One region of the Aeromicrobium sp. UC242_57 genome, then DNA from elsewhere that is predicted to be linked to it. Evidence: riboswitches for the same ligand, from Rfam matches in the RefSeq annotation. Region 1 holds a riboswitch; each other region holds the start of a gene.
What was found. A riboswitch is a leader RNA that binds a small molecule or an ion and turns the genes downstream of it on or off. The one in region 1 is predicted to bind S-adenosylmethionine.
Positions count from the first base shown of each region.

Region 2: it holds a riboswitch for S-adenosylmethionine, as region 1 does, so the genes downstream of both, ACHMWU_RS09475 (pyridoxal-phosphate dependent enzyme) here and ACHMWU_RS27690 (hypothetical protein) in region 1, are expected to answer to the same signal.
Region 3: it holds a riboswitch for S-adenosylmethionine, as region 1 does, so the genes downstream of both, ACHMWU_RS09315 (aminotransferase class V-fold PLP-dependent enzyme) here and ACHMWU_RS27690 (hypothetical protein) in region 1, are expected to answer to the same signal.

Region 1 is NZ_JBIOAM010000005.1:971,143-976,825, reverse strand. It holds gene ACHMWU_RS27705 (DUF2867 domain-containing protein) at 1-256, shown strand, start outside; gene ACHMWU_RS27700 (M1 family aminopeptidase) at 198-2,396, opposite strand; gene ACHMWU_RS27695 (hypothetical protein) at 2,468-3,265, opposite strand; gene ACHMWU_RS27690 (hypothetical protein) at 3,451-3,888, opposite strand; SAM riboswitch class IV at 4,038-4,149, opposite strand; gene ACHMWU_RS27685 (amino acid permease) at 4,313-5,683, shown strand, end outside; gene ACHMWU_RS27680 (amino acid permease C-terminal domain-containing protein) at 5,647-5,683, shown strand, end outside.
Region 2 is NZ_JBIOAM010000003.1:51,595-57,277, forward strand. It holds partial or broken gene ACHMWU_RS09450 (trehalose-6-phosphate synthase) at 1-800, opposite strand, end outside; partial or broken gene ACHMWU_RS09455 (DUF3263 domain-containing protein) at 917-1,212, shown strand; gene ACHMWU_RS09460 (LytR C-terminal domain-containing protein) at 1,218-1,766, shown strand; gene otsB (trehalose-phosphatase) at 1,857-2,582, shown strand; gene ACHMWU_RS09470 (hypothetical protein) at 2,621-3,028, shown strand; SAM riboswitch class I at 3,123-3,238, shown strand; partial or broken gene ACHMWU_RS09475 (pyridoxal-phosphate dependent enzyme) at 3,686-3,985, shown strand; gene ACHMWU_RS09480 (pyridoxal-phosphate dependent enzyme) at 4,089-4,523, shown strand; partial or broken gene ACHMWU_RS09485 (molybdopterin synthase sulfur carrier subunit) at 4,652-4,777, shown strand; gene ACHMWU_RS09490 (cold-shock protein) at 4,961-5,161, shown strand; gene ACHMWU_RS09495 (Lsr2 family protein) at 5,212-5,607, opposite strand.
Region 3 is NZ_JBIOAM010000003.1:26,198-31,880, forward strand. It holds gene ACHMWU_RS09285 (hypothetical protein) at 1-101, shown strand, start outside; gene ACHMWU_RS09290 (hypothetical protein) at 98-898, shown strand; gene ACHMWU_RS09295 (thiolase C-terminal domain-containing protein) at 810-1,652, shown strand; gene ACHMWU_RS09300 (acyl-CoA dehydrogenase family protein) at 1,767-2,240, shown strand; gene ACHMWU_RS09305 (acyl-CoA dehydrogenase family protein) at 2,237-2,854, shown strand; gene ACHMWU_RS09310 (aminotransferase class V-fold PLP-dependent enzyme) at 2,869-3,606, opposite strand; partial or broken gene ACHMWU_RS09315 (aminotransferase class V-fold PLP-dependent enzyme) at 3,668-4,225, opposite strand; SAM riboswitch class IV at 4,196-4,320, opposite strand; partial or broken gene ACHMWU_RS09320 (dicarboxylate/amino acid:cation symporter) at 4,536-5,683, shown strand, end outside.

The DNA of each region.
Region 1 (5,683 bases):
ACTGTTCCACCCCAAGGGGCTGCTCGGACACCTCTACTGGTGGTCGATCCTGCCCTTCACGGTGTCGTCTTCGGCTCGATGCAACGCAACATCGCGAAGGCGGCCGAGCAGCTCGAGCTGGCTGGCACAGCGTCGGACGCCCAGACGCACCAAGGGCGATGACGGGCCGCTCCACCGGCCACGCCACCGCCCCTGGCTCACGACGGATCTACTTCTTGACCACCTTGACCTTCAGGGTGGTCTTGACCCGCCTTGACCTGTGCCGATCCGAGGTAACGGATCGTGATCTTCTTGGTACCGGCCTTCGCGAACGTGCCGATCCTGACCTTGGCTGTGCCGTTCTTGAGCGTCACGGTCGTGGACTTGCCGCCCACCGTCACTTTGACCCGGCCCGTTGCCTTGACTCCCGACGCAGTCGCCTTGATCGTCACGACCGAGCGCTGCGACCGGGTGATGGTCTTGCGGCTCAGCTTCGCCGTCACCTTCGACACGGCCTTGGCCACGTCCACCCGCACCTGTGTCGTCGACCCGGCATGTCCGGCATCGCCGGAGTATGCGACCGTCACGGTGTTGGCGCCGACCTTGAGCTTGGTCGTGTCGACCGTCAGGCTCACCCGGCCAGCCGCGACCTGGCCGCTTCCGACCGGCTTGCCGGCCACGGTCAGGGTGACCCGTCCGGTGGCACCCGGCGAGCTCACCGTCACCGGGACAGTGACCTTCTTGCCGTACGCCGCCGATCCGACCTTGCCGACCGTCAGGCTCGTGGCCGCCGGGCCAGTGCCCGGGTCAACCGTCGACACCTGGAACGAGTCAGAGTCGGGCGACGCCGTAGCGCCTGCCGCATTGCTCGCCACGACCTTGGCCGTGTAGGTGCCGTCGGCCAGATCCGTGAACACCCGAGACACCTCGTCGGCATCGGCCGGCGCGGTCGCGCCATTGCTCAGCGTCACGGTGTACCCGGTCAGCTGGGCGTCTTCGGCTCCGTCGGGTGCCGACCACGTCACGGTGGCGTCGGATCCCGACACCGTCACGACGGGCTTGGCGGGTGCCTTCGGGGCTGTCGTCGGCAGCTGCTTGGTCGGGAACGCCGCCGGGCGTCCCGCACCGTACAGCCAGGTGCTGAACACGCCGTCGAGATCCAGGCCCGTGACCTGCTCGGCCACGTCGACGAAGTCCTGCGTCGTGCCCGACGAGCCCTTCTTCGACGTGTACCAGCGCGTGACGACGTCGTCGAAGGCGTCGTCGCCGATGCTGGCCCGCAGCGCTGCCAAGACGTAGCCACCGCGCCCGTACACCGCATTGCTGAACAGGTCGGACTCGCTGGCTAAGGCGCCGGGAGCGGTCTGCCAGAACTCCGGGTCGATGTTGTCCGCGAACCACGACCGGTACCTGGCCGGCAGGTCCAGTCCGGCGGTGTCCTCGTAGTAGACGTTCGCGAAGTACGTCGCGAAGCCCTCGCTCAGCCACAGGTCGTTGTAGCTGCCGATCGTGACGGCGTCGCCGAACCACTGGTGGATGTACTCGTGGACGAAGGTGTTGCCACCGGGGATGCGCGAGTAGAAGATCCGGCCATTGGTCTCGACCCCACCGAAGGCGACCGGCTCGAGGTCCGCGTTCAGCAGCTCTTCGTACACGGCCCCTCCCGTGACGCCCGGGTAGACGCCGAACCGGTCCTGACCCCAGCCGATGATCGAGGGCTGCGACTGGATCTGCTTCTCGATCGTGGTCTGGTTGACCGTGCTGGAGTTGTACAGCGTGCGATCGACGTAGCTGCGCAGGGAGATGGACGTGCCATCGCTCAGCTCGACCGGCTGGACGAACTCCTTGTAGTCACCGAAGGACGCCAGCGTCTGGTACGGGACGACGCCCTGGTCCTGCACCCAGGTGCGGGTGATCTTGTCGCCACGCTTCTTGGTGGAGGCGAGCACACCGATCGTGACGCCCGTCAGGTCCTGGGGTGCCGTCAGCGCGATCTCGTAGGTGGCGCGGTCCGTCGTGCTGTTGTTGTTGGGGAACCAGTACGTCGAGCCGAACGGCTGACCCAGCGCGGACGCACCACGGCTGTTCTGCGAGGGGAAGAAGCCCTGGTTGGCTTCACCGTCACGCTTGAAGGCGTCGATCGTGCCGGTCGTGTACGCGACCTCGACGGTGAACTCCGCTCCGGACGCGATGGCGGTCGCCGGATACACGACCAGCTTCTGCTTGTCCTCGCCGTCGATGTTGATCTGCTGGTAGTTCGCGGCCTGCGTGCCGTTGACCTTGAGCGAGGTGATCTTGAGCTTGCGGAAGTCCAGGCTGAACGACGACAGGTTCTCGGCCGCCTTGGCCGTGATCGTGGTGGTCGCGGTGACGCTCGTCTTCGACGACGGCTTGACCGGCGTGTACTCCAGGTCGATGTCGTAGTGCTGGACGTCGTAGGCCGTGGTGCCGCTGTTGGGCAGCAGCGTCTCGGACCCGCTGTGGTCGATCAGGTCGTCCTCGTCACCGCAGCCGTCGGCCGACTGCTGGACGCTCGACCCTGCCGAGGCACGTTGCCCGGATCGTCGACGACTAGCGTGGGACGTTCTTCCCCGACCCGGACGAAGAACGACTTCAGGTCTCTCAGCCCCTGTTGGGTGAGGGCATCGGTGCCGATGCCGTCCTTGGTGCGGGCCCACACCAGCTGGTACTCCTTCGGGCCGGTCGAGTCCTCGTAGACCCACTGCTGGGTCAGCGGCTTCGCGACACCTCCGGCGGTCTTGGCGTCCTTCTGGTACTGGAACAGGTAGGGGTTGAGGAACTTGCGGTTCTGCGTCAGCACCTTGTCCTTGGTGATGTCGCCGTCCGGCCAGTGGTCCAGCTTGGGATTGGTGATGTCGTTGACGGCGTTCTTGAAGTAGCCGTCGACCAGGCGAGCGTCCAGGAAGTTGAACCGGTTGCTGTCATTGGTGATGCTGAAGTTGTTGCTCGCACCGTCGAGCCGCGGATCGAACACGTAGACCTTCTTGACCCCGTTGTCCTTCGCCTCCTGGTTCAGGAAGCGGAAGACTGCGCGGGCGTTGGGGCACCACGCACCGCCGGTGACGATGGTGTGCGAGCCGTTGCTCTCCAGCAGGTTGATCAGCTGCGGGTAGGTGATGACCTCCAGCGTCCAGCCCTCGCGGTCGGCCTCCTCGATGATCTTGGAGTCGCTGCCCTTCGCGTTGTGGGTCGTGCGGAAGTAGTCGAACTGTGACCGCACGTCGACCTCAGCCGTCTTGTCACCGCCCGAGACCGCGTCGAACACCGTCTCCAGCTTGTCGTGATAGGCGTCGACCTGCTGGTCTGTCGTGAAGTCGGACGAGTCCTCGACGACACCGGAGATGATGGGTGCCGACAGTCCGTTGCCGTCCTTGTGCGCCTTGTTGTAGGTGAAGACATACGTGTCATCGGCGCCCTGATAGGCCGGATCGACGTTGATCAGCTGATTCTTCAGGTCGGTGAAGGCTTGTAGTAGTTGTTGCTGCCGAAGGCGACGCTGTTGACCGGATCGGTGATGTCGAGGACGTCGCCGCCGAGGAGGGGGTCGAAGTGGTAGACCTCCTTGATGCCGTAGTCGCGCGCCGTCTCGTTGATGTGCGCGATGGTGTTCTGGGTGCTGGCCCGCTCCGGGCTGCCGAACACGATCGCGTACGTGCCCTCGCTCTTGAGGATGTCAGTCAGGTACTCGTACGGGGTCGAGACGAAGACGCTGTCGGCACCGAGCCCGGGGTAGGCGTCAGCGAAGAAGTCGACGGTCGACTCCACGGCCTTCTTGGCAGGCGGCGCTGGATCGGCCGCGCTGGCGGGCGCTGCGATCAGTAGCCCGGCGCTCAACGACGCCGCGGTGAGCGTCGCGGCGAGTCGGCCGAATCTGGTGAGCAGGGACATCCTTTTCTCCTCGTGCTGTGTCATGACGTGTCGTCCCGCCCTCGCGGAACATGAGCGCTCCTCACGCACGGCATGACCAAGCCCTGCTCCGGCAGGGGTCGGCGACTACGCCAGCCTCGAAGCCGACGTCGGACGCACTACACCTGTCAGAACCACGCTTGCTCGCTCCATGCGGACGAGCCAGGTCTGCACCGGGAGCACCCCGCCGTGGAGGGAGGGTTGCTGTTTCGCGAGCCGGGCCTCGTGCGAAACTTCTTGACCTGCAGGCGAGACTAGGGCGCGAGGGTCGATCGGGACGCGCTGTCTCACTGGCTGAGCAGAATCTCAGAGACTGAGCCAAGACGTTTTGATCGACGCCTAGGTGATATCCGCGTCTGCAGCGCGAGCGGTTGCGGGGGCAGAGCACCGGCAACAAGATGAACGAATGGATCTGTTCCGCACCAAGTCTGTCGAACGGTCGATCGCCGAGACCGACGAGCCGGAGCACCGGCTCAAGAAGGAGCTGTCGGCCTGGGACCTGACGGTCTTCGGAGTCGGCGTCATGGTCGGCACGGGCATCTTCGTGCTGACCGGCGAGCAGGCCTTCAGCAATGCCGGGCCGGCCATCGTGATCTCGTTCGTGCTCGCCGGCATCGCGTGCGGGCTGGCTGCCCTCTGCTACGCCGAGTTCGCCTCGACCGTGCCGGTCGCCGGAAGTGCCTACACGTTCTCGTACGCGACGCTGGGTGAGCTCGTCGCCTGGATCATCGGCTGGGACCTCGTCCTCGAGCTGGCGCTGGGAGCAGCCGTGGTCGCCCGCGGCTGGTCGGCCTACCTGCAGTCGCTGCTCGACCTGCCGACGTGGTTGGCCGGCGACGACGCGATCCCCGACTTCGGCGCGATCGCGATCGTCCTCGCGCTGACGGTCGTGGGCGTGCTCGGCACCAAGCTGTCGGGACGGTTCGCGAGCGTCCTGGTGATCGTCAAGGTGGCCGTCGTGACGTTCGTGATCGTCGCGGGACTTTTCTTCATCAAGGCCTCGAACTACACGCCGTTCGTGCCGGACTCACAGCCCTCGAAGGGTGAGTCCGGGCTCGACTCGACGTTGCTGCAGTCGATCTTCGGGATCGAGCCCACGGTGTTCGGTGTCTACGGCATCATCGCGGCCGCCTCGGTCGTGTTCTTCGCCTTCATCGGCTTCGACATCGTCGCGACATCAGCCGAGGAGACCAAGAATCCCCAGCGAGACGTCCCGCGCGGGATCCTCGGCTCACTGGCGATCGTGACCCTGATGTACGCCGCTGTGTCGTTCGTGGTGACCGGCATGCTGAAGTACAGCGACGAGCGGATGAACACCGCAGCGCCGCTCGCCGAGGCGTTCAAGGCCAACGACCTCGACTGGGCCAGCAAGATCATCTCGGTCGGAGCCGTCGCCGGACTGACCACCGTGATCCTGGTGCTCATGCTGGGTCAGGCTCGCGTGCTGTTCGCGATGTCGCGCGACGGGCTGCTGCCGGTCAGCCTGGCCAAGGTGCATCCGCGCTTCGGCACCCCGTTCCGCATCACGATCATCACTGGACTCTTCGTCGCCGCGCTCGCCGGATTCGTACCGTTGTCGGAGCTGTCGAAGCCGTCAGCATCGGCACGTTGTTCGCCTTCGTCGTCGTGTCGGCCGGCGTCATCATCCTGCGGCGCACCCGCAGCGACCTGCACCGGCCGTTCCGGGTCCCCGGGGTGCCGCTCATCCCGCTGCTGTCGATCGCGGCCTGCCTGTGGCTCATGGTCAACCTCTCGGTCGAGACCTGGATCCGGTTCC
Region 2 (5,683 bases), on a different contig from region 1:
GTCTTGGGATTGCCGAGGCTCTCGCGGATCTCGGCGGCACGCGCGATGACGTCGGGGGTGCGGGCGAGCTCTTCGAAGCCTGCTGCGTCGATGGAGATCGGGTATGCCTTCGCGAGCACGGTGCGACCGTCGGGCAGGTAGATCATGTCGCGGTGGGTCTTGTGGCCGACGCGCTGGCGCACCAGGCGGGACGAAGTTCTGTGCTGCCCCGGGCATCTGGAAGCCGACCAGGTCGGCGCCGAGCAGGCCCTCGAGGATCTCGCGACGCCAGGGCAGCTGCTGGAACAGCTCGGTGGGCGGGAACGGGATGTGCAGGAAGAAGCCGATGCGCAGATCGGGGCGCAGCGCGCGCAGCATCGTCGGGACGAGCCGAGCTGGTAGTCCTGCACCCAGACGACCGCACCCTCACGGGCGACCTCGGCGGCCTTCTCGGCGAAGCGGCGGTTGACCCGCACGTAGGACTCCCACCACTCGCGGTGGAACTCCGGCGGGGCCACGACATCGTGGTACAGCGGCCACAGCGTCGAGTTGGAGAAGCCTTCGTAGTACTCGGCGACCTCGTCCTCGCTCAGCGGGACCGGCACGAGGTGCATCCCGTTGTGGTCGAAGGGCTTGACCTTCTCGTCGGCCGCACCGTGCCAGCCGATCCAGGCGCCGCCGTTGCGCTTCATGACTGGTTCGAGCGCTGTCACCAGGCCGCCGGGGGACGTGCGCCACAGGATCTCGCCGCTGGGCGCCGTGACCCGGTCGACGGGCAGGCGGTTCGCGATCACGACGAAGTCTGCTGAGCCTGAGGCCATGGCCACACCCTAGCGCCGTCTCGATCACGTCGCTGTCGAGCGATGTCGGGTGAGATGCAGATCCCAACTGCCGCAACCGAATGACATGAGTGTTATTCATGGCTTAGGATCGGACCATGAGCGCCGTGGAGAAGTCGAACGCCGCCGAAGAGGCGGTCACTCCGTCGTTGTCGGAGCGTGACCGAGAGATCTGGCGCTCGAGCGACTCTGGTGGCAGTACGCCGGCGCCAAGGAGCAGGCGATCCGCGACAAGTTCGACATGTCCGCGACCCGCTACTACCAGGTGCTGAACGCTCTGATCGACCGCGAGGACGCCCTCGCCTTCGATCCGCTGCTGGTCAAGCGCCTTCGCCGTCTACGCGCTCAGCGGCAGCGCAGTCGCTCGGCCAGGCGCCTGGGCATCGACCTCTGAAACCGATGGTGGCGCACCGCAAGAACGTTCCCACCCGCAAGGCTCATGTTCCGTCCACGTGGTTCATCGTCCTGACGATCATGCTCTGCGTCGGCGGAGCAGGTTCGCTCGGTGCCCTGGTGCTCGACGGCGACGACGAACCGTCGGCCACGCCGCCGTCGGCGAGCCCGTCGATCTCGCTGTCGCCCGAGCCGACCGAGAAGACCGAAGACCCTCGCCCCTCGACGACGACGCCGAAGCCCGCACCGACGGCCACGACCCCCACGACCGCCACGCCAGAGGTCGCGCGCGAGGCGGCCGTCTCGGTGCTCAACAACTCCAACATCGTCGGCGCAGCCAAGGCATTCTCCGGCAAGGTCACCGACGCGGGCTGGACGCTCGGCGGCATCGGCAACTGGTCCGGCGTGATCGACGGCAACACGGTCTACTATCCGCCGGGATTGCAGGCCCAGGCCGAGCTGCTGGCCAAGGACGTCGACATCGATCGGGTCAGGCCCAGCATCGCGCCGATGCGCATGGACCGCCTGACGGTCATCCTCTCGCCGCGTTCATAACGGCCTCAGCCATGATGGAGGGTATGCCCTCGTCAACTCGCGCTGCCGTCGTGGCAGATCCCGACGGAACTCTGCTGGCCCTTGATTTCGATGGCACGCTCGCGCACATCGTCCACGACCCCGACGTCGGCCTTCGCCCATCCGCGTGCCGTCGCCGCGCTGGGTCGCCTCGGCGCGGTGCTGGGCCAGGTCGCGATCGTCACCGGACGTCCTGTCGACCAGGCAGTCGCGCTCGGCGGCTTCGAGGGACGACCCGGCCTGGAGCGGCTCGTGATCTACGGCCAGTACGGCGCGGAGTCCTGGCACGCTGATGGCAGCGGTGGCGCGCGTCCGGAGCGTCCAGACGGGATCGCCCGGCTGGCTGAGCTGCTGCCTGGCTGGCTGGCCGATCGTGGCCTGGGCGATCTGCGGATCGAGGACAAGGGGCTGGCGGTCGCGATCCACACCCGGGAGAGCGGTCCTGAGGCGCTCGACGCGCTGCGCGAGCCGATCTACCGGCTGGCCGAAGAGCTGGGCCTGTCGGTCGAGCCAGGACGTCAGGTCGTCGAGCTGCGCGCACCGGGCAGCAACAAGGGTGAGGCCGTGCGTCGTCTCGCCCACGACCTGGGTGCTCGCCAGATCATCTTCGCCGGAGACGATCTCGGCGACCTGCCGGCCTTCGACGCCGTCGATGCCCTGAGGGCTGATGGGGTGGCAGGTCTGCTGATCTGCTCGGCGTCTCCGGAGCAGGACGCCCTCGTGTCCCGCGCCGACCTGGTGCTGGCCGGTCCTGATGCTGTGGCTGAGTGGCTGGAGGCCCTCGCGGATGAGTTCTAGCCGAGTCGGGGCTGTTGCCGCACACTCGGTGGACTCGGGTGCGCACAGTCCTGAACTGGCTGAACCTCAGCACGGCGCTCGGCCTGCTGGTGGCACGGCTCGGCGGCGCGACGATCAGTCGGCATGGCCGCGGGACCTACCTGGCGACGGGGTACCGGTGGTCATTTCCGGTCGCGAGCGCGTTCACGGTCGGCAGCGTCATCGTGAGCAAGCACGACCTGGCGTATCTCGTCGAGCGTCCCCTGCTGCTGCGGCACGAGGACCGGCACTGCACGCAGTACGCCTGGGTGCTCGGTGTCGTGATGCTGCCGCTGTACGTCGCCTGCGCCGGGATCTCGTGGGTTCTGGCCGGCGATCACTCGTCGTACAACCCGTTCGAGCGTCTCGCGAGCCTGAGCGACGGGGGCTATCCGTCGCCGAGGTCGCGCTTCTCCCGCCGCTCCTGACGTCCCGCAGCGGGCGGTGACCGCATGCTGAGCCGAGCATGTCCACGATATGGACCGAGTGGACACATCGTGAGACGCGTGCGTAGGCTGAGATCACTCATCCAGAGGGGTACAGGGACACGGCCCGACGACACCCAGCAACCAGACGCAACATGCGACCAGGTGCTCAATCCGTGCCCCGGACGACAGTCGATCCGGGAAAGATGACCAGGAGACACGCGTGACCATCACCGCCGACACGACCACCAGCACCACGATCCGCGAAGGCGCCTTCGGCCACGCAACCGGGCTGATCTGCCGCGAGTGCGGTGCAACTCAGGTGCTCGGTCCGCACTACGTGTGTACCGACTGCTTCGGCCCGCTCGAGATCGCCTACGACTTCCCTGCGATCACGCGTGAGCAGATCGAAGCCGGCCCCCGCCAACATCTGGCGCTACAAGGCGCTGCTTCCTGTCCCGAGCGACATGGAGCCGAGCCCCCAACCTCGAACCCGGTTTCACCCGACTGCTCGACGCGCGCAACCTCGCCGGCAGAGCTGGGCCTGACCAAGCTTCTGGGTCAAGGACGACAGCACCAACCCCCACCAACTCGTTCAAGGACCGCGTCGTCGCCTGCGCCCTCAGCGCCGCCCGCGGAGCTCGGCAGCAAGGTCTTCGCGTGCCCCTCGACCGGCAACCTGGCCAATGCCGTCGCCGCGGCCGGTGCCCGAGCCGGCATCAAGACCGTCGTGTTCATCCCCAGCAACCTCGAGACGCCAAGAAGGTCAACTCGGCGATCTACACCGAGAACCTCGTCGCGGTCGAGGGCAACTACGACGACGTCAAGCAAGCCGCCAGCGAGATCGCCGGTGAAGAGGACGGCTGGGCGTTCGTCAACGTCAACGTCCGTCCGTTCTACGCCGAGGGCTCCAAGACGCTCGGCTACGAGATCGCCGAGCAGCTCGGCTGGCGACTGCCCGACCAGGTCGTCATCCCGGTCGCATCCGGCTCGCAGCTGACCAAGGTGCACAAGGCATTCCGTAGGCGTCAAGGGCGGACTGGTCGAGGACAAGCCGGTCAAGATCTTCGGCGCCCAGGCCACCGGCTGCTCGCCGGTCTCGGAGGCGTTCCGCGAAGGCTGGGACGTCATCCGTCCGACCAAGCCCGACACGATCGCCAAGTCGCTGGCGATCGGCAACCCCGCCGACGGCATCTACGTCCTCGACATCTGCCGCGAGACCGGCGGGGCCATCGCCGACATCACCGACGACGAGGTCCGTGAGGGCATCGTGCTGCTGGCCCGCGCCGAGGGCATCTTCACCGAGACCGCCGGTGGCACGACGATCGGCGTCCTGAAGAAGCTCGTCGAGACCGGTGCGCTCGATCCTGAGCTCGAGACTGTCGTCATCAACACCGGTCACGGGCTCAAGACGTTGGACGCCGTCAGCGACCTCGTCGGCCCCGCCGCCACCATCGCACCGACGTACGACGCCTTCGTCGCCGCCGGCATCGTCTGAGCCACTCGTCTGATTCAAGAGACCGTCTTCAAGGAGCACCGTGAGCATCAACGTTCGAATTCCCACGATCCTGCGCACCTACACGCAGGACCAGTCAGCAGGTCACCGCCGAAGGCGCGAACCTCAGTGAAGTCATCGAGTCCCTCGAAGGCGACTTCCCGGGCATCAAGGCCCGTGTCATCGACGACGAGGGCAAGCTGCGCCGCTTCGTCAACATCTACGTGGCCGAAGAAACGTGCCGCTTCGCCGATGGCCTGAACACCGCGACGCCTGCTGGTGCCCAGGTCTCGATTATCCCCGCCGTCGCCGGGGGTTGCAGCCAGAAATTGGTCGCGGTGGGGGCGTCGTCCCGCCGTAGCCGGAGGCTGCTGAGCCATATAGGCTCTGGGAAGACCCTCGGCAGGTGGGTCCTTCGGGTGACAGGTGGGAGTGGCGGCATGGTGCAAGGCACCGTCAAGTGGTTCAACGCTGACAAGGGCTACGGGTTCATCGAGGTCGAGGGCCAGGACGACGTCTTCGTCCACTGGTCCAAGATCGCGTCCGATGGCTACAAGACTCTCGAAGACGGCCAGAAGGTCGAGTTCGAGGTCGTCGATGGTCCCAAAGGTCGAGAGGCTCACGAGGTCATCGGGAACTGACAACAGCGGCACAGGCAGATGAAGAGACCGGTCCGGGGGACCGGGTCTCTTCACGTCCAGGGCAGCATGTCCAGGACGGTCCTCACCTGCGGTGAGCGGGAAGCTCTTCGCGCTACTTGGCTTCCACGCGGCGCGCACGCTGGCAGGGATGCGACCGCGCGTGGGCACCTCGATCCCGTTGTCGGCAGCCCAGGCACGTACAGCTCTGCCGGTGAAGGGCCGCTGTCGGTCTTCTTCGCCCTGGTCCCGGCCGTCTTTCGGGCGACCTTCGTGGCAACCTCGACGTAGGGTCGCAGGACGTCGCGCAATGCAGCGGCGTTCTCGTCGGTCAGGTCGACGCTGTAGTCCTGTCCGTCGAGAGCGAACGACACGGGTCCGCCGTGACCTTCTTCGATCTCGGTGCCGTCGAGGTCGTCCACGTACAGGGTGATGGTTTTGCTGGCCACAAGCAGTAACCCTTCGTCATTGATGGTGATATTGCATGTCGTGCGTGAAGTGAATCGTATCCACGGAATCAATATC
Region 3 (5,683 bases), on a different contig from region 1:
CGACGATCCTCGAGTCGACGTTCGGTCCCGAACGCCCGGCGGCCAAGCCGGCGCGCGCCGTCGTCCTGCTGGGCACGCCCGACGGGCCCGGTGTGTCGTGACGCAGCGCCAGACTCGTGAGGGTGTCGCGATCGTCGGCGCGGCCGAGTCCGATCTCGGCGTCACCGACAAGTCGATCCTGACGTTGCAGGCGCAGGCCGTGACCCGCGCGCTGGCCGACGCCGGTCTGACCTTGACCGACGTCGACGGTCTGGCCACGACCGGTATCTCGCGGTTCTCGGCGACCCAGCTGGCCGACTACTTCGCCATCCAGCCGACGTGGACCGACTCGACGTTCGCGGGTGGATCGGCGTACGAGATGATGATCGCCCGCGCTGCGCAGGCGATCGACGCCGGCCAGGCCACGACGATCGTGATCAGCTTCGCGTCGAACCAGCGGTCTGCCAGGTCACGCAAGCTGGGTGGCGTCCACGAGCCGCACATTCCCGAGGCCCAGTTCGAAGAACCCTACGACATGTTGTTCCCGGCGTCGTACTACGCGATGGCGATGCAGCAGTACCTGCACCGGTTCGGCGGCACGCACGAGCAAGCTCGCCGAGATCGCCGTTGCTGCGAGGGAGTGGGCGCTGCTCAACCCGAAGGCGTTCCGCTACGGCAAGGGCTCGATCACGGCCGCCGACATCACCGGGTCGACGATGCTGTCGAGCCCGCTGACGGTCGGCGACTGCTGTCTCGTGACCGACGGCGGCGGAGCGGTCGTGCTGACGTCGCTCGAACGCGCCCGCGACCTGCCGCGCACGCCCGTCGAGGTGCTGGGCTACGGCGAGCGGACGACCAACACGTCGTTCACGGCAGTCGACGACCTCACTGCCCCCGGTGCGATCGGCTCGGGTCGTGACGCCTTCGCCCGCGCGGGGATCACGCCGGCCGACGTCGACGTGCTGCAGGTCTACGACTCGTTCACGATCACGGCAGCTCTCCAGCGTCGAGGCCCTGGGCTTCTGCGGACGCGGCGAGGTGCTCGACTTCATCGCCGACGGCACGATCCGGCCCGGGGAGCGTTGCCGCTCAACACGTCGGGCGGCGGGCTGTCCTACTGCCACCCGGGCCAGTTCGGCATCCTGCTGCTCGTCGAGGCCGTCCGACAGCCGCGCGGCGAGGCCGGAGACCGTCAGGTCGCCGGCGCCCGCACCGCCGTTGCGCACGGCACCGGCGGAATCCTGTCCACGCATGCGACCGTCGTCTTGGGAGTCGATCGACGGCTTGCCCGAAGTTCCTCCGGCCGACGACGTCACCGCCCCGTGGTGGGGGACGCGACCCGCGAGCACCGGTTGACCGTGCAGACGTGCACGCAGTGCGATCACGTGCAGCACCCGCCGCGCGCGATGTGCACCGGGTGCTCGTCGATGGAGCACCTCGTCCTGCGCGACACGTCGGGTGATGGCGTCGTGGATGCGTCGACCGTCGTCCACCGCGCGCCCCGCCCCGACGTCGAGGTTCCGTACACCGTGGCACGCGTCCGACTGGCCGAAGGGCCGATCGTGCTGACCCGGCTCACCGGCGGCAACGACTGGGCCATCGGCGACGCCGTCACCGTCGACTGGCTCGACCTTCCCGACGGCCGAGCACTGCCCGTCTTCTCCCGCGGCTGACGCCGCACCTCTCGACATCCCCGCTCTAGAAAGGGCAACGATCATGGATTTCAGCTCAACGAGGACCAGCGCGAGTTCCGCGCCCTCCTGCGGCTGTTCGTCGACAAGGAGATCATCCCGGTCGCGCGTGACTGGGAGCAGGCCGGGCGCTACCCGACCGAGATCGTCAAGGGCATGGCGGACATGGGCCTGTTCGGCATCACGGTGCCCGAGGAGTTCGGCGGTCTCGACCTCGATCCGGTCTCCTTCGCGCTGGTCTTCGAGGAGATCGCGCGCGGCTGGATGGGCATCGCTGGCATCCTCGGCAGCCACTCGCTGGCGTGCCGTCTCATCGCGATGCACGGCACGCAGGAGCAGAAGGACATGTACCTGCCCGACCTCGCGACGGGCAAGCGTCGCACCGGCATCGGCCTGACCGAGGCCGATGCGGGCACCGACCTGCAGGGCATCCGCACGACGGCCCGCCTCGACGGCGACCACTACGTCATCAACGGCTCCAAGATGTGGATCACCAACGCGCGGTACGCGATCCGCTGCCGGTGCTGGTCAAGACCGATCCGAGTGCTTCGCCCGCGCACCGCGGCATGAGCGTCATCCTCGTCGATGCCAACACCCCCGGCTACGAGGTCACCAAGGACATCCCGAAGCTGGGCTACAAGGGCACCGAGTCTTGCGAGATCCTGCTCGACAACGTGCGCGTCCACAAGAGCCAGCTGCTCGGCGGCGTCGAGGGCACCGGCATGAAGCAGGTGCTGTCGGCGCTGGAGTGGGGGCGCGTCAACATCGCGGCCCGCTCGGTCGGCATCGCGCAGCGCGCCCACGAGGAGGCCCTGTCGTACGCCCAGGAGCGCAAGGCGTTCGGCGAGCCGATCGCCAACTTCCAGGCCATCCAGCTCAAGCTCGGCGAGCTCGGCACGCAGGTGCAGGCCGCGCGCCTCATGGCCTACTGGGCCGCCGATGCGGTGCGCGACGGCCGCGCCGACGGCGCCACCGGCATGGCCAAGATCTTCTGCTCCGAGGTGGCCCTGCAGGCGGCGATCGACTCGATGAAGGTGCACGGCGGCTACGGCTACTCGACCGAGTTCGAGATCGAGCGCCTCTACCGTGACTCGATACTGATGAGCATCGGCGAGGGCACCAACGACATCCTGCGTACCGTCGTCGCGAAGTCGTTGATCAAGGGCGAGACGGTCGTCGGCTGACGGTCTCCCAGGTGCTAGGACGCGCAGGCTGACAGCGTCGTGCTGAGCGCCGCGAGATCGAGGTTCTGCGGCACGGGTCGGGTGTCGCCGTCGACGACCCAGACGCCGTCGACCTGCACGTAGCGGGCGCCGATGTCGCCAGAGGTCCAGGCGCGGAGGCCAGCGATGAGCCGGTCGATGTCCTCGATGGTGGTGCCGACGCCGATGCTGGCGCGGACTGCTCCCGCGCCCCAGGCCAGCCGGTCGAGCAGCGGGTGGGCGCAGAACCGGCCGTCACGCGAGACGCCGTGCTCGGCGGCGAGGAAGGCTGCGACGAGCTCAGGAGCGGTGCCGCGAAGACGGAAGGTCGCGACGCCGATCGGGGTGGCCGAGTCGCTCCACACCCGCGCGACGTCGATGTCGTCGATGCCCGACAGCCCGTCGACGAGTCGGTGGAAGAGGGTCTCCTCGTGCTCACGCACCAACGCTTCTGGCAGCGCCGCCAGCTGTTCGGTCGCCTCGGCGAGCGCGACCGCCCCGACGAGATTGGGCGTCCCGCCTTCGTGGCGGGCCGGCGCCGTGGTCCAGTCGACACTGTCGGTCGTCACCTGGACGACGGCGCCTCCGCCGGCGACGTACGGCTCGCAGGTGTCGAGCCAGTCGCGGCGGCCGATCAGCGCACCGGCGCCGAAGGGCGCGTACACCTTGTGCCCGGAGAACGCGACGTAGTCGACGCCGGAGGCTTCTAGCGAGATGCGGCGGTGGGCAAGCAAGCCGGGCGCCGTCGACGAAGACCCGACACCCGTACCGGTGGGCGAGGTCGACGACGGCGTCGATCGGCAGTGCCTCGCCCGTCACGTTGGAGGCGCCGGTGATCGCGAGCAGCGCGAAGCGGCGGTTGGCCAGCGCCGCCTGGATCGCTGCGAGAGTTCCGGCGACGGTGCTCTGGGCGCGGACGACCTCGTGGCCGCCGAGGCTGCGCTGCCACGGCAGCAGGTTGGCGTGGTGCTCGATGTCGAGGGTCAGGACGCGTCCGGGCACCGCTGAGGCGAGCAGGTTGATGGCGTCGGTGGTGTTGCGGGTGAAGATCGTGACGTCCTGCTCGCGGGCGCCGACGAAGGCGCCGACGGTTCGGCGGGCCTGCTCGTACAGCGCGGTCGAGACCTGCGAGGCATAGCCGGACCCGCGGTGCACACTGGCGTACCACGGCAGCACGGCGGTGACGCGCTCGGCGACCGCGACGAGCGCGGGTGCGCTGGCGGCGCCGTCGAGGTTGACGTTGCGGATGTACGTGCCGTCGACCAGGGGGACTTCGATGTCAGCGCCGACGAGGGGAAGCAAGGACATGGGCAGAGCCTTTTCGTTCGCGGTTTGACCATGGCCGAGTGGCATGGACCCGGTCGTCACCCGGAGCACCCCACCGCGAAGGAGGGTTGCCGACCAGCAAGCCGGGGCTGTGCGTCAGTGACGCGCTGGTACTCGTGACCGTGGCTCGACTCTGGCATCTCGGCGGGACCCGTGACAAATCTCGTCCACGATACGGACACCTGTCCGAATGGTGAGATGCGCGAAGAACCTGAAAATTTACCGCCATGATCTTCCCTGTCGACAACAACGTTTTAGTCAAGGAGTCATGCACGTGGAGACCTGGAACCTGGTGGCGCTGGCCGTGACGCTCGGGCTGTTCGCCGGCCTGTACGTCATGGGGCGGCTGCGGGTGAACTTCAGCCTGCTGACGTTCGCCGCGCTGTTCCTGGGAATCGGCGTCGGCCTGGTGTTCCGGGACAACCTCGACTACGTGCAGCCGCTCGGCCGGGTCTACATCAACATGCTGCTGACGATCGTCGCGCCGCTGGTCATCGTCTCGATCCTGTCGAGCATCACCTCGCTCGGATCGACCGACAAGCTCCCGCACGATCGGCCTCTCCTCGGTCGTCTGGCTGCTCGCGCTCAACTTCTTCGCGATCCTGCTGACCTTGGGACTGTCGTTGCAGGTAGGCCTCGGCAAGGGCGCTGACCTGGCCACGCAGGGCGTCGACACCCGTTCGCTCGACGGCTCAAGAAGTCGTTCGGCGACGTGTTCATCGGCTTCTTCCCCAGCAACGTCGTCAAGGACATCTCCGAGAACAACATCATCCCGATCATCGTGTTCAGCGTCGCCGTCGCGATCGCCACCTCGGTGATCGCCGACCGGTCGCCGCAGAAGGTCGCACCGTTCCTGGCGCTGATCGAAGCCGCCCGCGAGATCGTCTACAAGGTCGTCGGTACGTCATCGGCCTGACGCCGTACGCGGTCCTGGCACTCACCGCGACCGCCGCCGCAGCGGCCACGGCTCGCCGCGAGCAGCTGACGGCCCTGCTCAGCCTGCTGGTCGTCTCCTACATCGCCTGCTTCGTGCACGCCTTCATCGTCAACGGCGTGGTGCTGCGCGTCGCTGCCGACGTCAACCCCGTCACGTTCTTCCGGCGCATCTACCCCGCGCAGATGACGGCGTTCACGACCCAGAGCAGCGCCGGCACCCTGCCTGTCACGACGAGCCTGCTGACCAAGCGCCTCGGCGTACCGTCCGAGATCGCCGGATTCACCGCACCGCTCGGCACCACGATCGGCATGCCCGGCTGCGCCGGGGTGTGGCCCATCGTGCTTGCCGTGTTCGCGATCAACGGCCTCGGCATCTCGTACGGCATCGGCGACTACCTCGTGCTGGTGCTCCTGGGGCTGCTCGTCTCGGTCGGAACAGCCGGCGTGCCGGGCACCGCGACCATCACTGCGACGACGGTGCTGACCGCCGCTGGTCTGCCGCTCGAAGTCATCGTGCTGACGCTGCCCATCAGCGCAATCGTCGACATG